Regions from separate parts of the Paenibacillus sp. IHBB 3054 genome, predicted to be linked through region 2. Evidence: riboswitches for the same ligand, from Rfam matches in the RefSeq annotation. Region 2 holds a riboswitch; the other holds the start of a gene.
The links. Region 2 has a riboswitch for glycine ahead of gcvT (glycine cleavage system aminomethyltransferase GcvT). Riboswitches for the same ligand answer to the same signal wherever they lie in the genome.
Positions count from the first base shown of each region.

Region 1: linked by a shared signal. The riboswitch ahead of ACQ76X_RS25805 (amino acid permease) and the one ahead of gcvT (glycine cleavage system aminomethyltransferase GcvT) in region 2 are both predicted to bind glycine.

Region 1 covers NZ_JBOFBG010000031.1:53,885-63,243, reverse strand. The annotation lists gene ACQ76X_RS25835 (MarR family winged helix-turn-helix transcriptional regulator) at 1-60, shown strand, start outside; gene ACQ76X_RS25830 (TetR/AcrR family transcriptional regulator) at 133-687, opposite strand; gene ACQ76X_RS25825 (DHA2 family efflux MFS transporter permease subunit) at 854-2,329, shown strand; gene ACQ76X_RS25820 (YdeI/OmpD-associated family protein) at 2,428-3,099, opposite strand; gene ACQ76X_RS25815 (phytase) at 3,309-4,712, opposite strand; gene ACQ76X_RS25810 (VOC family protein) at 4,865-5,281, opposite strand; gene ACQ76X_RS25805 (amino acid permease) at 5,442-6,833, opposite strand; glycine riboswitch at 6,997-7,077, opposite strand; gene ACQ76X_RS25800 (AAA family ATPase) at 7,195-8,205, opposite strand; gene pnuC (nicotinamide riboside transporter PnuC) at 8,202-8,879, opposite strand; gene ACQ76X_RS25790 (helix-turn-helix domain-containing protein) at 9,200-9,359, shown strand, end outside.
Region 2 covers NZ_JBOFBG010000005.1:215,951-225,309, forward strand. The annotation lists gene ACQ76X_RS08970 (LuxR C-terminal-related transcriptional regulator) at 162-968, shown strand; gene gcvPB (aminomethyl-transferring glycine dehydrogenase subunit GcvPB) at 1,068-2,528, opposite strand; gene gcvPA (aminomethyl-transferring glycine dehydrogenase subunit GcvPA) at 2,525-3,877, opposite strand; gene gcvT (glycine cleavage system aminomethyltransferase GcvT) at 3,874-4,998, opposite strand; glycine riboswitch at 5,238-5,334, opposite strand; gene gcvH (glycine cleavage system protein GcvH) at 5,517-5,909, shown strand; gene ACQ76X_RS08995 (hypothetical protein) at 5,992-6,627, opposite strand; gene ACQ76X_RS09000 (flagellar motor protein MotB) at 6,667-7,557, opposite strand; gene ACQ76X_RS09005 (flagellar motor protein) at 7,554-8,339, opposite strand; gene uvrB (excinuclease ABC subunit UvrB) at 8,521-9,359, shown strand, end outside.

The DNA.
Region 1 (9,359 bases), on a different contig from region 2:
ACCGAAGAAGAAAGCGCGGCCTTCTTGAAGTTGTTAATCAAAGTGAAAGAGACTTTATAGCAAGACACAGCCACTCCTGTGAGTGGTTTTTTTATTGAGCTGAACCCTCTCGCTATATGCGGACCTAACTTGTTACAAAAACCTTCTTCTATGCATCAAGGTAATTTGCGCTGCTATGTATTCAGAATTATATTGGATGCCATCCTTAATCCACCACATAATAATCCCCAGCAGTGATGATACCACAATATCGACTGAAACAACCTCCTTTGTGGAATCTATTCTTCTCGCGTTTCTTCGTGTTTCTATCGTATTTTTCAACAGGTTGGACAAGTGATTTTTGAAGCCTTTATGCTCAACGAATACAGCAAAGACCTTCCGGTATTCATAAAAATAATTTAAGAATGTAACCAACTGCTCCTGTTCGTTGCTGCTCTTCACTTGTAATAGCGGTTCAACTTTCATGGACAGGTCATCAAAGATTTCATGTACGATCTGGCGCAACAAATCGTTAATATCCTCGTAATGCAAATAAAACGTTGCACGATTCAGTTCTGCCCGGTTGGCGATTTTTTGGACGGTCAACTGCGAAATATCCGAATTTTCTTCTAATAATGAAAAAACGGCACTCTTCAGCATCTTTTTCGAGCGAATGGCTCGTGGATCTACTCTCTTTTGTGCAGACATTTCATCCCTCTATTATCGTTTATTTGTCACTTCATCTACTAATCCACCGGTTCTGTCGATTAGTCAACATTTTCAATAAAATTGTAAATAGGAATAATTCTTAATTACTGATATGATTCATTTTATTGACACTGTGTCGAAAAAGCAATGAAGAGGGGATTACACCGTGCAAGAAGACGTTAAGAAAATAAATAAAGGGATCTTACTAACCATCTTAATTCTGGGTTGTTTCTTATCCACACTCAATCAGACGTTATTAAATGTTGCCTTAAGTAATTTAATGGATGTATTTCATGTCACGGCAACGACCGTACAATGGATTTCAACAGGCTTTATGCTGGTCAACGGGATATTAATTCCGATTACAGCCTATTTAATGAAACGCTATACAACGCGGCAATTATTTCTAAGCGCCATGTTATTTTTATTAATGGGCTCGATCATTTGTGCAGCGGCACCAAGCTTTATTGTGCTCTTAATAGGACGTATGATCCAAGCCGCCGGTGCAGGCATTATTATGCCGCTCATGATGAGTGTTGTGCTCGCTATCTTCCCTATTGAGAAACGCGGCAGCGCTATGGGGCTGCTTGGACTGGCGATGATCTTCGCTCCTGCCATTGGACCGACTCTCTCGGGATTTATCGTCGAATATCATTCTTGGCGCTGGTTATTTATTGGCCTCATCCCACTTGTCGTCATTGTCATAGTGCTGGCATTCAAATATTTAGTGAATGTATCCGACACGTCTAAGTCGAAGCTCGATGTAGTAAGTGTTTTTTTATCAACAATCGGATTTGGCTTAATCTTATACGGCTTCAGCAGTGCAGGCAGTAAAGGCTGGGACGATGTATTGGTGATCCTGTCCTTAGGGATTGGGATCGTTGTAACGGCCATATTCTGTATTCGACAAATCAAGTCCGATGACCCGCTGTTAAACCTGTCTGTCTTCAAAAATAAAATCTTTACGTTAACTTCTCTAATTAACGTGCTAGTCACGATGATGATGTACGCAGATATGATTCTATTGCCTATTTATCTGCAGAATGGCCGTGGATTTACAGCATTTGATGCAGGGCTTCTATTATTGCCGGGTGCGCTTGTAAATGCTTTGATGTCACCCGTCACCGGTAAATTATACGACCGTTTCGGGGCGAAGCCATTGTTTATCATTGGTTTACTGTTTATTATTCCATCCATGTGGGCGGTAACAGATCTATCTGAATCGACAACGTATATGTATTTAATGATTCGTACGATTTGCCTGCGAATTGGATTAAGCTTCATTACCATGCCACTTAATACGGCGGGACTAAATGCGCTGCCCAAGCAACTCGGTACGCATGGTACAGCAGTGAATAATACCGTCCGCCAAATTGCAGGGGCGATTGGTACGGCTGTCGTGATTACGATTTATACAGTGCAGGCAACAAGCCATGCAGCTACAGTGCTCCAGCAGAATCCTTCTACTACTGCTGAGCTTCTTAAATCCCTTACATCGATTTTAGGGGCAAGTGACGCCTATTACTTCATGATGATTCTATCCATTGCCGCGCTTGTTATCACATTATTTATGCCCACGAAAAAGAAGATCATGATTGAAAAAAAGGCAAACGTAGTCAGCAAGGAAGAACCTCTGTTGTAACACGCATGAGCTAGCAATATCAGTATATGAAGAAGAGAAGCCACTCTTTATGCGGAGTGGCTTCGATTCTATTATGTGCGCAAGGATGACAGTTCTATTTACGGCCTGTCTCTTCGGTAAATATCGATGCTTTTATACCCTTCACCCAGAATCTTCTTCATTTCCGCCCGCCGTTTTTCTCTAGTCTCCTCTTGTACAGCGCTGTATACATAACGGGCCCAATCCTTTCGGTAGCCGGGCGTAAGGGATTGGTAAAAAGCCAGTGTCTCCGCACTATCCGTCAGATCTTGCTCCACAGCAGGGATCATAGAGGTGTAATCGTCCACACGTTGACTTGGCTTTGAAGATGCATCCTTGTTCTTCCGCGCCTCCTCTTTGAATCCGACAACGGTAAACACCTCATTTAAGCCCACCATACGCGCAAACTTCAGGTTGCTCGTGCCAATATAACCGTCCTCATCGGCTCCTACCCCTTCAAAAAGACTGTCTCTGTGAATGTAGGCCGGATAAACCTTATTCCCTTTTTTGGGATAAGCGGCGAACAAATAGCCGCCTTTATTTAAATAGTTGTGATCAATCACTTTATGGACAAGATCCTGTAGCGATTCCATATTAAGCACATAAGCAAATATCAGATCATAACTGCTGGCTGTTAATTCAGTATCATGCTCTGCTAATCCCGCTAAACTGTCGTCATTCTCTGGTCTGTACAATACAGCAACCTTTTTGAATTTGTGCATATTTAGCTTTTCTACAATTGTTTTAGCCATATACGGACCCCCGTTAAATGTTGTCTTTATTTAGGGTTGCATAACCGTTGCCTTTTTGCAAGCCGGGGGGCTTCTGCAGCCCCGTAGGAAATATCCTCCTTGCTGAATAAATCAAAACAGCCCCCAAGACCCCTGAAATGTGGAGTTGGAGGCTGCTTATGAGAAAATGTTCTTTACTTTAAAACTTGCACGTTAGCTGTTAACCAATATTACTTCGCGCTGCGGTCCACAAGTTTACGAGGATCCACTTTGTTGTCCATCAGAAGCGGAGTCTTTGCACCTTTAGCAATTTGATCCCAAGCTACTACTTTAAAGTTTTGGTTAAGCTCTTTGCCATTGTTGATGTTGGAATCATCCTGTGCGATGAAAATGCCATAAGGGAACTGTTCGCCCAGTCCGAACCCGAGCACATCAATACCATCAGTTACTGAGGTGCCATCGGTCAATGAGCCATCGGCGATTTTGAAGCTAGTAAGGTAAGCGTTATTGCCTTCACGGTCATATATCGCGTAGCTGTCACTGCCTTGGCTGGAGGCGATTAAGTAACCTTTGCCGTCGGCACCATAATAGAGAGTCAACCCTTCAATATCATCCTGCAATCGGCGTCCATCCGCAATATCGACAGTGGATAGAGGTTTTGTACCGCTGTCAGGCTCCGCATCATATTTGTATATCGCGTAATCCTCTTCCGCTATATACATCATGCCATACTCATCATCAGCTACCATTCCTTCTGATTGCGTAGCCAGCTTAAACTCGCGAACGAGCTTGCCTGAAACTTTGCCCTTCCCATTCTCAGTCAGCTCATATTGCTCAAATTCGCCTTCTTTACCCAGCACCAGAGCGTAATACTTATCCGATTTCAGGCTATGGTAAAGGCTGAATCCGTATACCTCTTCCATCTTCGCTTTAATGGGCTCTGCTACGATGTCAGTCAACTTCCCGGTTGCCCCATCCATGGAAAAAATATCGATCGTGTTCGTAGAACGGTTCGTCGCACCAACAATATCTACTTTTTTATCGCCAAGCTGAAAATCATAACGTATATCAATATTATTCATTTTTCCTACTTTATAATTTTGAAGCTCCTTGCCGTTCAAATCATAGACGAGGACGCCTCCGCCTTTGTTCGTGGCAATGATTTTGGAATTCGCCGGGTTCGTAGAATCGAGCCAAATGGCCGGGTCATCGGCTGCATCCTCGCCATCTTCAACGGCTGCCGTCTCTACCTGAGCGGTTACCGGATAAGGGGTGATGATATCCGCGGAATTGATAAACTTTGCATTTTCCGCCAGAATAGCTTGAAGCAGCTTGGAAGGAATGTACATCTTACCATCGACTAATTTGACCTCCGCTGGAAGCTCGCCTGCTTTACCCGCTAGACGATATTCCTTATCGCCTGCCGTGAACGTGCCTGCGAATCCGTTCTTCAGCTTGACCAGTGCCGACTTATCGTCACTATCCCAAGTGATAGTTGCTCCGATCCCATCCATGTGCTTGCGCAGAGGTTCATATCCTTTTAGGTCTGAGGCGGATGCTGCGTTAGTTGTTGCGGCAGGAAGTAGAGCGCCTGCAAGGAGCAGCGTAGATAGTACAGTTTCCCATGTTTTCATTGATGTTCAATATTCCCCTCTATTGTTAGTAATTGCTTAACTATAGAAGATGAGTGTAAAAGAAGTATTAACGGAAAACTACGCCTTTGTAAAATTTACAATGTAAATTCAAGATAGTATTTGAATGCACTCATTGTTCCAGACTGCCACTATTATTTCTCAGCAGGGAATTTGCTCATATCCATATACAGCACATTCCAGCGATGACCATCCAAATCAGCAAAACCTGCACCATACATCCAGCCCTGGTCATGGGGTTTGCCGTAAATGCTACCGCCAGCCTTTACCACCTTCGTTACCATTTCATCCACTTCTTCCTTGCGATCTGCACCAATTGTAAACAATACTTCAGTGCCTTTCGTTGTATCTGCAATATTATTTCCGGTAAATCTTTCGAACGTGGATTCTGTAAAAAGCATCACAATAACATTCTTGTCTCCGATGACTAGACTAGCTTTATCATCAGCATTTCCAGGTCCTTGATTCAAGGAAAATCCAATCTCCGTAAAAAAACCTTTTGATTTGTTGATATCTTTAACAGGTAGATTAATCCATATTTGCCCCGCCATAGTTATCCCTCCTGATAAATGAAATTATGTCCATTTTCATTTATAAGAATAACTGCCGGAGTTGCTTCTTGGAAGGTGATATTGAAGAATTTCAATTTTTTCGCCTAAAAAATAACTAAGGCCTGAGGTAATCCCCTTTTCTATTAAAAGAATGATCGGGTCAGGCATCCATGGGATGTGATTCTGTACTGATTATTTTGCTGCTTCTTTCCCGCTTTCTCCGATTCGTCGAATACAAAACAAATAATAGAATAAACCATAACGGCGTCAATAATAAGGCCGGACGTGTTTCTTCAGCAAAAAGCATAATAATGAGTATGATTGCAAACAACGCTAAGACTACATAATTAATAAATGGGGTGAACGGGGCTTTGAATTTTGACTTCGCCTGCAATTCCGGCTTTGTTTTCTTATACCGCAAATGGCAGATCAGAACGATACCCCAAACCCAGATGAAACAAATGGCACTGATGGTTGTCACGATTCCAAAAGCAGTCTCCGGAATCAGCTTACTCAAAAGAGCTCCCACAGATAACACAAGCGTGGAGATGAAGAGCGCATTGCTTGGGACATGATTTCTATTCAGCTTTGCAAAATTGGCTGGAGCCTGGTCATTCCTGCTCAAATTATATAGAATCCGGCTTGTTGAGAACATTCCGCTGTTACAGGCAGACGCGGCTGAAGTTAATACGACAAAGTTAATAATTCCAGCAGCAATCGGTATCCCCACCAAACTAAACGTTTTAACAAAAGGACTTTCTGCGGGATTTAGTTCTGTCCATGCGTTGATGGATAATAAGGCGATAATGGCACCCACGTAGAAAAATAGAATTCTCAACGGGATTTTATTAATCGCGGATGGGATGGTTTTTTCTGGATTGGACGTTTCCGCTGCCGATACTCCCACCAATTCCACACCGACAAAGGCAAACACAACCATTTGAAAGGAAAGTAAGAAACCTGAAATCCCGTTCGGGAATACTCCCCCATGCGCCCAAATATTACTGACAGTAACCGTTCCGGAAGCTGTTTTGAATCCTATCACCAGCAGGATTGCCCCGATAACAATCAACGCGAGAATAGTCACTACTTTGATTAAAGCAAACCAAAACTCCAATTCGCCAAAACTTTTTACAGTTAATAAATTGAGCCCTAATAAAATGATTAAACAAATGACGGCAGGGATCCATTGCGGAATATCAAACCAATATTGTACATATACGCCAACAGCTATAATATCCGCCATAGCCGTCATGATCCAACAAAACCAATAGGTCCATCCGGTTACAAATGCTGCCCGCGGTCCAAGATAATCTTCGGCGATGTCTGTAAAAGATTGATAACCCGCTTTCGACAACAGAAGTTCTCCCAAGGCCCTCATAACAAAAAACACGGCAATACCGACGATTAAATAAGCAAAGATGATGGATGGTCCTGCGAGTTGTATAGCTTTACCTGATCCTAAAAACAATCCGGTCCCGATGGTCCCCCCAATTGCAATGAGCTGAACATGCCGATTCTCTAGATCTCTCTTTAGTTCTTGTGGTGCCATGTGAAACTCCCCCTCTAAATCTAATAATTCTTTGTGAAATGATGAACAAGTAAAAATGACAATAAAAAAAGAGACTGGATACGCTCCAATCTCACGGTTAAAAGAATATTAAATAAAATACATTCATTATTCTGACGCTTATCAGAATAACAAATGAATTATCCAGTACTCTTCTGTCCTTTTGCCTGAGATTGTGAACCCTTCGGCGCCGGGGAATCCCCACGGTCTCTCCAGAAGCTGCTCCTGCTATAGTGTGATCCATAGCATTCATAGCTTAGAAATTATTTGATTATAGGATCATAACTTCATTTAAATATTTTTCAATACTAATCATAGTCAAAAGTTTTGTCAATAACATTAATTACCACCGTGCTTCGCCAAAATAATTATGATAGGGCTTGAACGTTGCCAGCACTTCGTCTACCTTACCCATTCGTTCCTCCAGGCTTCCCCGAAGTGTGATGTAGGGAATCCGCCGCGCCTTCAAATCTGCAATAATTTGCTTATGGAAAATATGCCGCTTCTGATTCCCGCTGCGGTCCCATGTATCCTCGTAAGGAATATCGTCGTCGCACAGGAAAAAAAGGTCGTACCGCTGTGCATTTTCCAGGGCGATCCGGGTTAAGCGTTCAGGAGCCCGGCCGTGGTAATCCAGGGCAAACATATAAGTCGTGATCGCATTGGTATCGACAAAAAGATATTTATCCGCTTGCAGTAAAGCCCGCTCTTCCCGCTCCATATGGCCGACAGCAATTTCATCGAACGCCTCTAAGCCAATTCTGCGGTCCACCTGATGCTCCGTCCAATAGTCGCGCCCGTATTCGCTCGCATAGGTTGTGCGATACCGCCGGGCCAACGCTTCGGTGATCGTGGATTTGCCGGTAGACATCGCTCCCACAAAAACCACTTTTGTTATTAAATCCCGATACACGCTATCGCTCACATATTGCCGGTACTTGTAAGGATCCGAACGGACCATGGTAGCTGAAATCTGTACCTGCCCGCGGGCTTCATCCACCCGCCGGTCTACTGCGCCCAAAGCGATGCTCATATGCTCTCCGTAAAACTCGCTGGAGTAGAAATGCGTCACTTGCTCGCCTTTCAGTAACCCCAGAATATATTGCTCCTCCCTTATCTCATGCTCCCGGTCGTTCGAATACCCGTCGGGACCGTCCCAGGCTTCAATCACCCGCACCGCCGGGTAGAGCTTGCGAATCCAGTTGGCCCGGATATGCAGCGGGATCGGGGTCACCGTCGTCTCATAGATCACTACAATCAGTTCATCGACCTCTTGCAGCGCCGTCTCGAACATGAACTGATGCCCTTTATGCAGCGGGGCAAACTTCCCGAGCGTTAAGCCAAGTCTCTTCATGCTGATACCTCCCTGGCTCCCTTGTTCCAATTGTAGTAGCCGTATACAGCGTTAACCAGATACGCGCTCCACATGACGATCATCAGCAGGCCTTCACCGCTCCCCTCGAGCATTCGAATCACCCACAGCAGCACTGTGAACATATTGAGGACAATATAGACCAGCCATTGTTCCTTGAATCTTCGAACCATTAAAAGAGTTGCGACAACGGATAACACCGTCGTAATGGCATCAATATAAGGCGAATTCTGCCCTGGTATGAACGATAAGCCCAGGCCCAGCAGCAGGCTGCCTAATACGCAGACCGCCCCCACAAGGAGCAGACGCTTGAGCTCCAGCTGACGCATGGACAGCTTGCCGTTAGTCCGGTTATTTTTCCACATGTAGAAGCCGACCACATTCATAGGAACAAAGAAAAGCAAATTTAGCATAACCTCTCCAAACAAACCGTTGACGTAAGCCAAGTATGCATAACCAACGGTATTGTACATCCCAAACACATAACTCATCAGTTGTCCCTTCGCCGCGAGCACCACGCACAGCACCCCGGTGATAAAGACCGTAAATCCGAATAAAGAATCCTTAGAAATCACCGTAAACCCAACAGCAATTGAAGTAAACAAAACCAGCCAGGTCAATTCAAACAGGTTCCAACCGCCCCATGATTTATTCACTTTCATCCCCTCTGCTTTCATCCAATTTGCGCACTATAAAGTCAGTTCACTCTTACTTTCATTTTGATAATAACATATTGTTAATATCATTGGAAGCAAAAATGTACACTTAATGATCGAATGATCCAAAAGGGAGGCTCATGCTGGTATTGCTGCTTAACAATATCGGCGGCGATTGCTTAGGAACGCAGTTGTGCCTTGTGGTCGCTAATGTAACTGATAAGTTAACTCGTTTAACCACGCGGTCATTGAGGAGATTTCAAACAACAAGATATAATGCAAGGGACTAGTCGAACTGATAAAAATTGGAGGGTATCCAAATGAATATTGAGATCGGAAAAAAAATCAAAACCCTACGTTTGCAAAAAGGAATGACTCAGGAAGAACTTGCAACAAAACTGAATATATCATCCCAAGCCATATCCAAGTGGGAAAACAACGTAACCATGCCTGATATTCAAATTCTTCCTGATTTATCTG
Region 2 (9,359 bases):
AAAAACCTCTGTCTGATGAACATGCGGATTTTATAGTGGAGCTTTATCTGTCCATCATAGACAATCTAATGATGCATGTTCTTACTTCTCTGATTTATGTTATAATACGTTTTTCTAAAATCGATTATAATAGATTATGGTAAAAATGGAGGTGGAGCTATTTGAGTATCTTTGACAAGACGAGAGTCTGGTGCCTGCCCGGGGACTTGAAGGAGGAGCAGCTTAAATTATTCCAGCCAGTCGCCAAACAAGAAGGAGCTATACCTGCTGAATTGACAGCGGTTTCTTCGAGTGAAAAATGCAAAGACCGTATTTATCATACAGCAATGATTGCTTCCATCCGCAACGAAATGAAAAAAATCAGCCATTTTATCTCCATTCCTTATGTTGTGTTCTTAACTGGCAAGGAGGGCGTCATTCTGGAGCTGGTATCTTCCTCTCCGGATCTTCAAGCGGATATGCTTCAGGCCGGTATGGGTGTCGGTGTCAGCCTAGGAGGGCAATATTCTGGTTTAAATGCGGTCTCGTTGGCTATGGAAATGAACTGTATAGGTGTAGTGAGAGGCGAGGAACATTCCAATATTGTATTTAAAGGATGGAATTGCGTATGTGCTCCGCTGCAGAGGGATGGCAAAGTGTATGGTTATGTGGATATTTCCTTCAATAAAAATGAACAGATTGAATTTGCCATCCCCTTCGTGCAGCAGGTGGCTGAGAACATTTCGGAGAAGTGGATGGAGCAGCACCCGGAGATGCAGCAGTACCGGCTGGAGGCCAGTTTTCAGGAATTTAGACTGACTGCGCGCGAACAAGATGTGTCCCGGTTATGGCTCATGGAGAAAAGTGCGCTGCACATTGCCAACGAGCTGGGGATCAGCGAAGGCACAGTGCGTAACATGGTCAAGAACATCTACAGTAAAATGCGTGTAAATGACCGGTGGCAGTTCACCAAAAAGCTTGCGCATTAACAGATTTTTATACATATAAAAAGAGCCGGCCCGCGATAATTGGTATCCAGGGCCGGCTCTTATTCAATTCTTATAGGGCCGGTTTAGGGATAATCAGCTTTAACCGCAAGAGCAGTTCAGTACTGGCTTGCGTGCGGCCTGCGTTTCATCCAGACGGCTGATTTCCGTAGTGTGCGGAGCATTGATGACGATTTCCGGAGTCTCCTGGGCTTCCTTGACGATTTGAATCATCGTTTCGATGAAGCCATCAAGCGTTTCCTTGCTTTCGGTTTCGGTCGGCTCAATCATCATGCACTCTTCCACAGTCAGCGGGAAGTAGACCGTTGGCGGGTGGTAGCCGAAGTCGAGCAGGCGTTTGGCTACGTCCAGCGTGCGCACGCCGTATTGCTTAAGATTCTTGCCGGACATCACGAACTCGTGCTTGCAGACACCCGGATACGGAATTTCAAAATACGGTGCCAGCCGGTGCATCATATAGTTGGCATTCAGCACGGCGTTCTCGGAAACCTCACGCAGGCCGTCTGGCCCGTAGGTACGGATATAGGCATAGGCACGGACGAGAATTCCAAAGTTGCCGTAAAAGGCCTTGACCCGCCCGATGGATTCCGGGCCGCCATAGTTCAGCGAGAAGCTGTCATCTTCATTCTTGACCACTGTAGGCTGCGGAAGAAAAGGAATCAGCTTCGCTTTCACGCCAACAGGTCCGGCTCCCGGACCGCCGCCGCCGTGCGGGGTGCTCATCGTCTTGTGCAAATTCAAATGCACCACATCGAAGCCCATATCGCCGGGACGGGTAATGCCCATAATGGCATTGGAGTTGGCTCCATCGTAATAGAGCAATCCGCCCGCTTCATGTACAATTGCGGCAATCTCCACGATCTGCGTTTCGAACAGGCCGAGTGTGCTGGGGTTGGTCAGCATCAGCGCGGCGGTATCGCTGCCGACAGCTGCCTTCAGCGCTTCAAGATCAACCATTCCTTTATTATTGGAAGGAATCGTCACCGTATCGAGTCCGGCTGCTGCGGCGCTGGCCGGGTTGGTGCCATGCGAGGAGTCCGGCACAATCACCTTCGTGCGTGTCTCGCCGCGGCTCTCGTGGTAGGCGCGGATCATCATCAGGCCAGTCCATTCACCATGTGCGCCTGCGGCAGGCTGCAGGGAGACGGCATCCATGCCGGTCAAAGCGGAAAGATCATTTTGCAGGGTGTACATCAGTTCCAGAGCTCCCTGAATGCTTTCTTCCGGCTGGTAAGGATGAATCTTGGCCAGTCCCGGGAAGCGGGCAACATCTTCGTTGATCTTCGGATTGTATTTCATCGTGCAGGAGCCGAGCGGATAGAATCCGTTGTCGACGCCGAAGTTACGCCGGGACAGCGCGGTGTAGTGGCGGATGACATCCACTTCGGATACTTCCGGCAGCATGACCGGTTCGCTGCGCAGAAGTCCTGCAGGGATCAGTGCATCAAGGTTCTCGTCCTGCGGAACATCACACTCAGGCAGGGAGTAGGCCGAGCGGCCGGGACGGCTAAGCTCAAAGATCAGACTTTGTTCCGGTTTCATAAACAGCCCTCCAGTGCGCTGGCGAATTGGTCAATTTCGGTTTTGCTTCTTTTCTCCGTGACGGCAACCAGCATATGTCCGGCAAGCTCCGGATAATCACGGCCCAGATCGTAACCGCCGAGATAACCTTCTTTAATGAGCTTGGAATTAATCCTGCTCACTTCACTTCCTTCGGGAAGCTTCAGGACGAATTCGTTAAAGTAAGGAGCTGAGAACGCAGCCGCAGCACCGTTAATTTCGCCGAGCTTGCCGGCGGCATAGTGGCTCTTGCGGATGTTCAGCTCGCCAACCTCGCGCATGCCTTCTTTGCCCATCACGGACAAATAGACGGAAGCGCATAGCGCCAGCAGCGCCTGGTTGGAGCAAATGTTCGAAGTGGCTTTTTCGCGGCGGATATGCTGCTCGCGGGCCTGCAGCGTCAGCACGAAGCCGCGTTTGCCGTTCCGGTCAACGGTCTGGCCGACAATCCGGCCCGGCATGCGGCGCATCAGATGCTCCGCTACGGCGAAGAATCCGCAGGTTGGTCCGCCCAGCGAAGCCGGAATGCCCAGCGGCTGCGCGTCACCGACGACGATGTCGGCGCCGAGCTTGCCCGGCGTTTCCAGCACGCCGAGCGCCAGCGGGTTGGCGCTGACAATGAACAGACCTTTGACGCCGTGGATCAGCGGCTCGATGGCACCGAGATCTTCTATCGCGCCGAAGAAGTTCGGTGACTGCACCAGGACAGCCGCCGTGTCGCCGTCGATGGCTGCGGCAAGCTTCGCTTGGTCGGTTACACCGTCTTTATAGTCAATCTCTACGACATCGAGGCCCCAGGCACCTGCCGAAGTGCGCAGCACCTGGCGGGCCTCCGGATGCACGGTTCGGGAGACAATCAGCTTTTTGCGTTTGGTGGCACCAGCTGCAAGTACTGCCGCTTCCGAGAAAGCCGTAGCGCCATCGTACATGCTGGCGTTGGCCACCTTCATGCCGGTCAGTTCACAAATGTAGGACTGGAATTCAAAGATCGCCTGCAGCTCGCCTTGGCTGATTTCCGGCTGGTAAGGAGTATAAGCAGTATAGAATTCCGAACGGGAGATGACATGATTGATGACGACCGGGATATGATGGTCATACAGGCCGGCGCCGAGGAAGCTGGCGTGGGTATCGAAATTGGCATTTTTGTCGGCCAGCTCTTTCATATGGCGCAGCAAGGCGTATTCATCCAGCGCCTCCGACATCGGCATAGTTCCCTGATAACGGACGGCCTCGGGAATATCGGAGAACAGCTCCTCCATGGACTGAATTCCGACTGCTTCCATCATTTCGTGGCGGTCTTGTTCAGTCATTGGCAGATAACGGTGCTTCATTGCGGCTTCACTCCCTGGCTCTTTTTGTAGAATGGCGCTTTGACCACGACAGCCTTGAGCTGCTTGCCGCGGATCTCTACGTTTACCTCTGTGCCTATTTCACTGTAAGCTGCATCCAGCAGCGCAAGTCCGAGATTGCGTTTGAGTGTCGGAGACTGTGTTCCGGTGGTCACTTCACCGATCTTCACTCCATTCCCGTATACAGGGTAGTGGGAACGCGGAATGCCGCGGTCGATCATTTCCAGACCAACGAGGCGGCGGGGCAGACCGTCAGTCTTTTGCTTCAGCAGCGCCTCACGGCCGATGAAATCTTCTTTGTCCAGCTTCACGAAGAATTGCACGCCCGCTTCTAGCGGCGTAATATCCGCCGACAGCTCCTGGCCGTACAGCGGCATCTTGGCTTCAAAGCGCAGCGTGTCGCGTGCGCCAAGACCGGCCGGTGTCAGGCCGTGCGGAGCACCCGCTTCCAGCAGGCCGTTCCACAGCGCAGCCGCCGTATCCGGCGGCGCGTAGAGCTCGAATCCGTCCTCGCCGGTATATCCGGTGCGGGAGAGCAGAACGTTCACGCCGCACACCTCGGCGTTCTCGATGAAGTGGAAAGGCTTCAGCTCAGCAATGGGAGCCGCTGTAACTTTGGAGAGGATGGCCTCAGCCAGCGGGCCCTGCAGGGCGAGCAGAAGAGTCTCATCCGAGATATTGCTCAGGCTGACGCCGCTGAATTCCGCGGTGAGATGCTCCTGCAGCCATTGAAAGTCCTTGTCGATGTTGGAGGCGTTCACGACAAGCATGTAACGCTCTTCGCCAAGACGGTATACGAGCAAATCATCGACAACACCGCCGTTTGGATATAGAAGCAGCGTGTACTGCGCTCCACCGTCTGCCAGCTTGCTGACATCGTTGGTCGTCATTTTTTGCAGGAAGGCTTCCGAGCCGCTGCCGCTAACCATGAATTCACCCATATGCGACACATCGAACAGTCCGGCTTGCCCGCGGACGGCCTCATGCTCCTTGACGATTCCTGTAAACTGCACCGGCAGCTCCCAGCCGCCGAAGTCAATGCATCTGGACTCCGCATAAGCAGAATAAAGGTCATAAAAAGGCGTTCTTTTCAAAGCGTTCATGTGCTCACTCCCTTGATCTGATTACATGCAAGCCTAACGGGATTTCCTTTGCCGGCAGGGACGGAGTCCGTTTCTGCCCATTAAAAAAAAGGACAGGCGGAAGCCAAATATGCGCACGCGCATATTTAGACTTCCGCTCTGTCCTTTGTACCTGAGAGTTACCCTGCTGTGAACCCGGCAGGTTTCCCCGTTGGTGACCAGTACGCTGCAATGGCAGGGCCTGATGCTCTCCAGAGATGCGTCCGGCAAAGGTCCTTTTGCCTGAGAGATTCACCCCGTAGAGGGCTTACTCCTTCGGCGCCGTCTTCAAGAGACGGTCTCTCCCTATGCCATCATTCGCAAACCGTATAATTTTCTGCTGACTCCATTAAAACGGGTATGGAGGTGCACTGTCAACAAAAAAACGTCAAAAAGATGACAAATTTAAATTTCCTGTCAGTTATATTGACATTGAGCAGGACGATAACTTAGTCTATAACTAAATTTACAACTCCAATTCGGAAATGAGGCGGCTTGAAATGAGTGAAGTGCTAGATAACCTGCTGTACAGCGAAGAGCATGAATGGGCGCAGCAGGGTGAAGGACGGTTAATACGTGTTGGGATTACGGACCATGCCCAGCATTTACTGGGCGATATCGTATTTGTGGAATTTCCTGAAGTTGGATCGGCTATTTCTGCCGGGGACAGCGTGGGCAGCATTGAATCCGTAAAGACGGTTTCCGAATTATATTCACCGGTATCGGGAACGGTGACCAAGATTAACGATGCACTGGAGAACAGCCCGGAGCTGATTAACGATCAGCCGTACAGCGGGGGCTGGATTTTTGAACTGGAGATCGAAGGCGAGTATGCCGACGCCGTATCGGGACTGCTGGACGCAGCCGCTTACCGTGAACGGGTTGGGGAATAGCAATTGGTTTTATAAAAAAATTATTAAAGACGGATTTCGCGCATTAGCTGCACTAATGTGAGGAGTCTGTCTTTTTGCGCTTTCAGCGGCTTGGAAAATCTGCAAGTCCCGGATAAAAATGTGGAGCCATCCGCCACAAGAGGGGCAGCAGTGCAAGGCCAATCAGGATGAATAAACAGCATAGAAGGATAAATCTGTAGATTTTGCGAGGGGGTGCAGCCGGTCTGAGCACAAAGTAATAAACGCCGATAGAGTAAAAGGGATACAGCAGGACAGCTGCCATGGCCATACAGACAAAAAAGGTCATCTCACCGGCTGAGCTGGGAATCATTGCGTCCGGGTAATACACGGGATCAAGCTGCAAAAAGATAACGACAAACGGCACGTAAGCGAAAAACAGGTGCAGAAAAAAGCAGCGGATGCGTCCGTTGTCGGCCAGACCGTAGAGCATCCACCAGACTCCCAGCCAGGGCAAAGCAAAAGCGCCGCCCGCAAGCAAAAAACGAACGGCGATTTGAATCAGCTTGCTTAGCGGATACACATTGGCTTGTTCGCCCCAGAAAAGGGAGTACGACGAGAGTAAAAGGAAATAAGCCATGCCCCCAACGAAGAAAGTAATGATTCCCTGGAGAAACGCCGTAACCAATAACGAGACTAGTAGACGCAGATTTTTTAATAATCGGGTGGGATCAGGTGATGTTCCGTTTAGAGTTTCCATACCTACTCAGACTCCTTTAGAAGCAAATGTAACCTTTCATCATCTGCTGTTCTGGGCTGATAGGCGGAATTGTTCTTCGTCTTGAAGCTGCCGCAGCACGATTAGCTCGACTCGGCGGTTTTTCTGTTTTCCAAGCAGCGTAGTATTGTCGGCAGCGGGCCGGGTATCGGCATAGCCGGCATACTGGAAGGTATCCGGATCCAGTCCTTCATTGTCGAGGAAGAAACGCAGGATGGAGAGTGCCCGCGCGCCTGACAGCTCCCAGTTGTCGTTATAGCGCGAGCCAACCGACACCGGGGTATTGTCAGTATGTCCCTCGATGCTGATGGATGCGCCTATGCCGCGGAACAGGCCTGAGAGCTGGCGGAGCGCAGGGAATGCAGGTGCTTTCAGCTCGGCTTTGCCGGCATCGAACAGGAACCGGTCGCTAAGTGTAATGGCAATGCCCTGTGGTTTATCTGCAACAAAGATCTGATCTCCGAGGTTGTTGTCTTCAACATATTTGGTGATGACGCCCATCAATGAGGCCAGCTTCGCTTCCTGTTCCTTGAAAGCCAGTTCACGTGACGAAGGCGGCAGAGCCGCCTCTCCGGCATCGGCTGTGCCTGCAACATTATCTTGAGTGCCTTCGCCAGCGACAATTGCAGAATTGCTTCCTTGTTTCTGACTGTTTGCTGAGCCGCTGTTTTCCGTTTCTTGTTGGGTCTCCAGAATACCATCGCCACCTTCAAGCACAGGGTTGCCGCTCCTGAACGTTTCCGAAAGGGAACCGGTGACAATCTTGTATTTCTGCACGTCCAGACTGCTCATGGCGAACATAATGACGAAAAATATAAGTAAAAGTGTAATGAGATCGGCATAAGTGATCATCCAGCGGTCATTGCTCTCCCGGCCTTCGGCGTGCTGCTCACGCCGGTTTCTCTGCCTCATAGCAGCCCTCTTGCATACTCACGCTCACGGCTTCCGGCAGAATCCGCAGTGAAGGAGCTAAGCTTCTTGCGCACCAGCTGCGGATGATCCCCGTTCTGCAGGGCCAGAATGCCGACCAGCAGCATCTCCATGCCAGCCAGCTCGGTTTGGCTGCGGGATTTGATCTTGGAGGCAATGGGTAAAAATATTAGATTAGCGCTGGCTACACCGTAAAGCGTCGCTGTAAAAGCGACTGCGATGGATGCTCCCAGATTGGAAGGATCGGTCAGATTGCTGAGTACATGGATCAGTCCCATGACCGTCCCGATAATCCCCATCGTTGGTGCGTAGCCTCCGGCCGCCTCAAATATTTTGGCGTAGCCGTTGTACTTCAATTCTTTGGCGTCCATGTCCAGCTCCAGAATCTGGCGAACCTCGTCAGCATCTGTGCCGTCGACGATCAGCAGCAATCCTTCACGGGTAAAGGGATTGGGATGTTCTTCGGCTTTTTGCTCCAGCAAGAGCACGCCGCCGCGCCGGGTAATAGCAGCCATGGAGATCAGCTCCTCCGCGTTCTGCTCACTCAGGTCCGGATGCCTGCCAAAGGCCATGCGCAGTGCAGCAGGGATGTGACGCAGTTTAGATGCGGGAAAGCTGATGAGAACAGCGGCCAATGTGCCGCCAAAGACAATCAGTGCAGCATTAGGCTGCAGCAATCCGGAGAGATTGCCGCCTTCCCAAAAGAAGCCGCCGATCATAGCGGCCAGTCCAGCCAGGAGGCCGATAATTGCGGTGATATCCATAGGTTATGACTCCTTACTTTTCTATATATTATGGTTTGCATGAATGTAGGCAACACTGTATAATAAACGGGAACAAGTATTCTTATCTTCCATATTTTTCAGGATTGTATGGAGAGCCAGTACTTAGGGCCACAATTATACTATACTACTATATTTTAGACGATAGAGGGGAGACGGGCAAATGAGTGATATTGTCGTCAGTACGAAGACTTTTGAACTGGAGTCCGAATACACACCCCAGGGCGATCAGCCTCATGCCATTGAGGAATTATTGGACGGCATCCGGCAGGGCAAGAAGCACCAGACGCTGCTGGGAGCGACGGGCACAGGTAAGACATTCACCGTCGCACAAGTGATTTCCAAGTTAAACCGCCCCACGCTGGTAATAGCGCACAATAAGACACTTGCTGCACAGCTGGCGAGTGAATTCAAAGAGTTTTTCCCGAACAATTCGGTAGATTACTTCGTCAGTTACTACGATTACTACCAGCCAGAGGCTTACATTCCCTCCTCCGACACCTACATCGAGAAAGATTCCAGCATCAATGAAGAGATAGATAAGCTGCGCCACTCCGCGACCAGTTCATTGTTTGAACGGCGTGATGTCATTATTGTAGCGAGTGTGTCCTGCATTTACGGTCTCGGTTCGCCGAAGGAATACGGAAGCCTCCTGCTCTCGCTGCGGGTAGGGATGGAGAAGCCACGTAACCAGATCTTAAGCAGACTTGTAGATATCCAGTATCAGCGAAATGACATGAATTTTGTCCGCGGTACATTCCGTGTGCGCGGCGATGTGGTTGAGATCTTCCCGGCATCACAGGGAGAACATGCCATCCGGGTAGAATTGTTCGGCGACGAGATTGAACGAATTACCGAGATTGACGTGCTGACCGGAGAATTAATCGGTGAACGTGAGCACATCGCGATCTTTCCGGCCTCTCACTTTGTAACCCAGGAAGAAACGATGAAGGTTGCGATCGTCAACATCGAACGTGAACTGGAGGAACGGCTGGCCGTTCT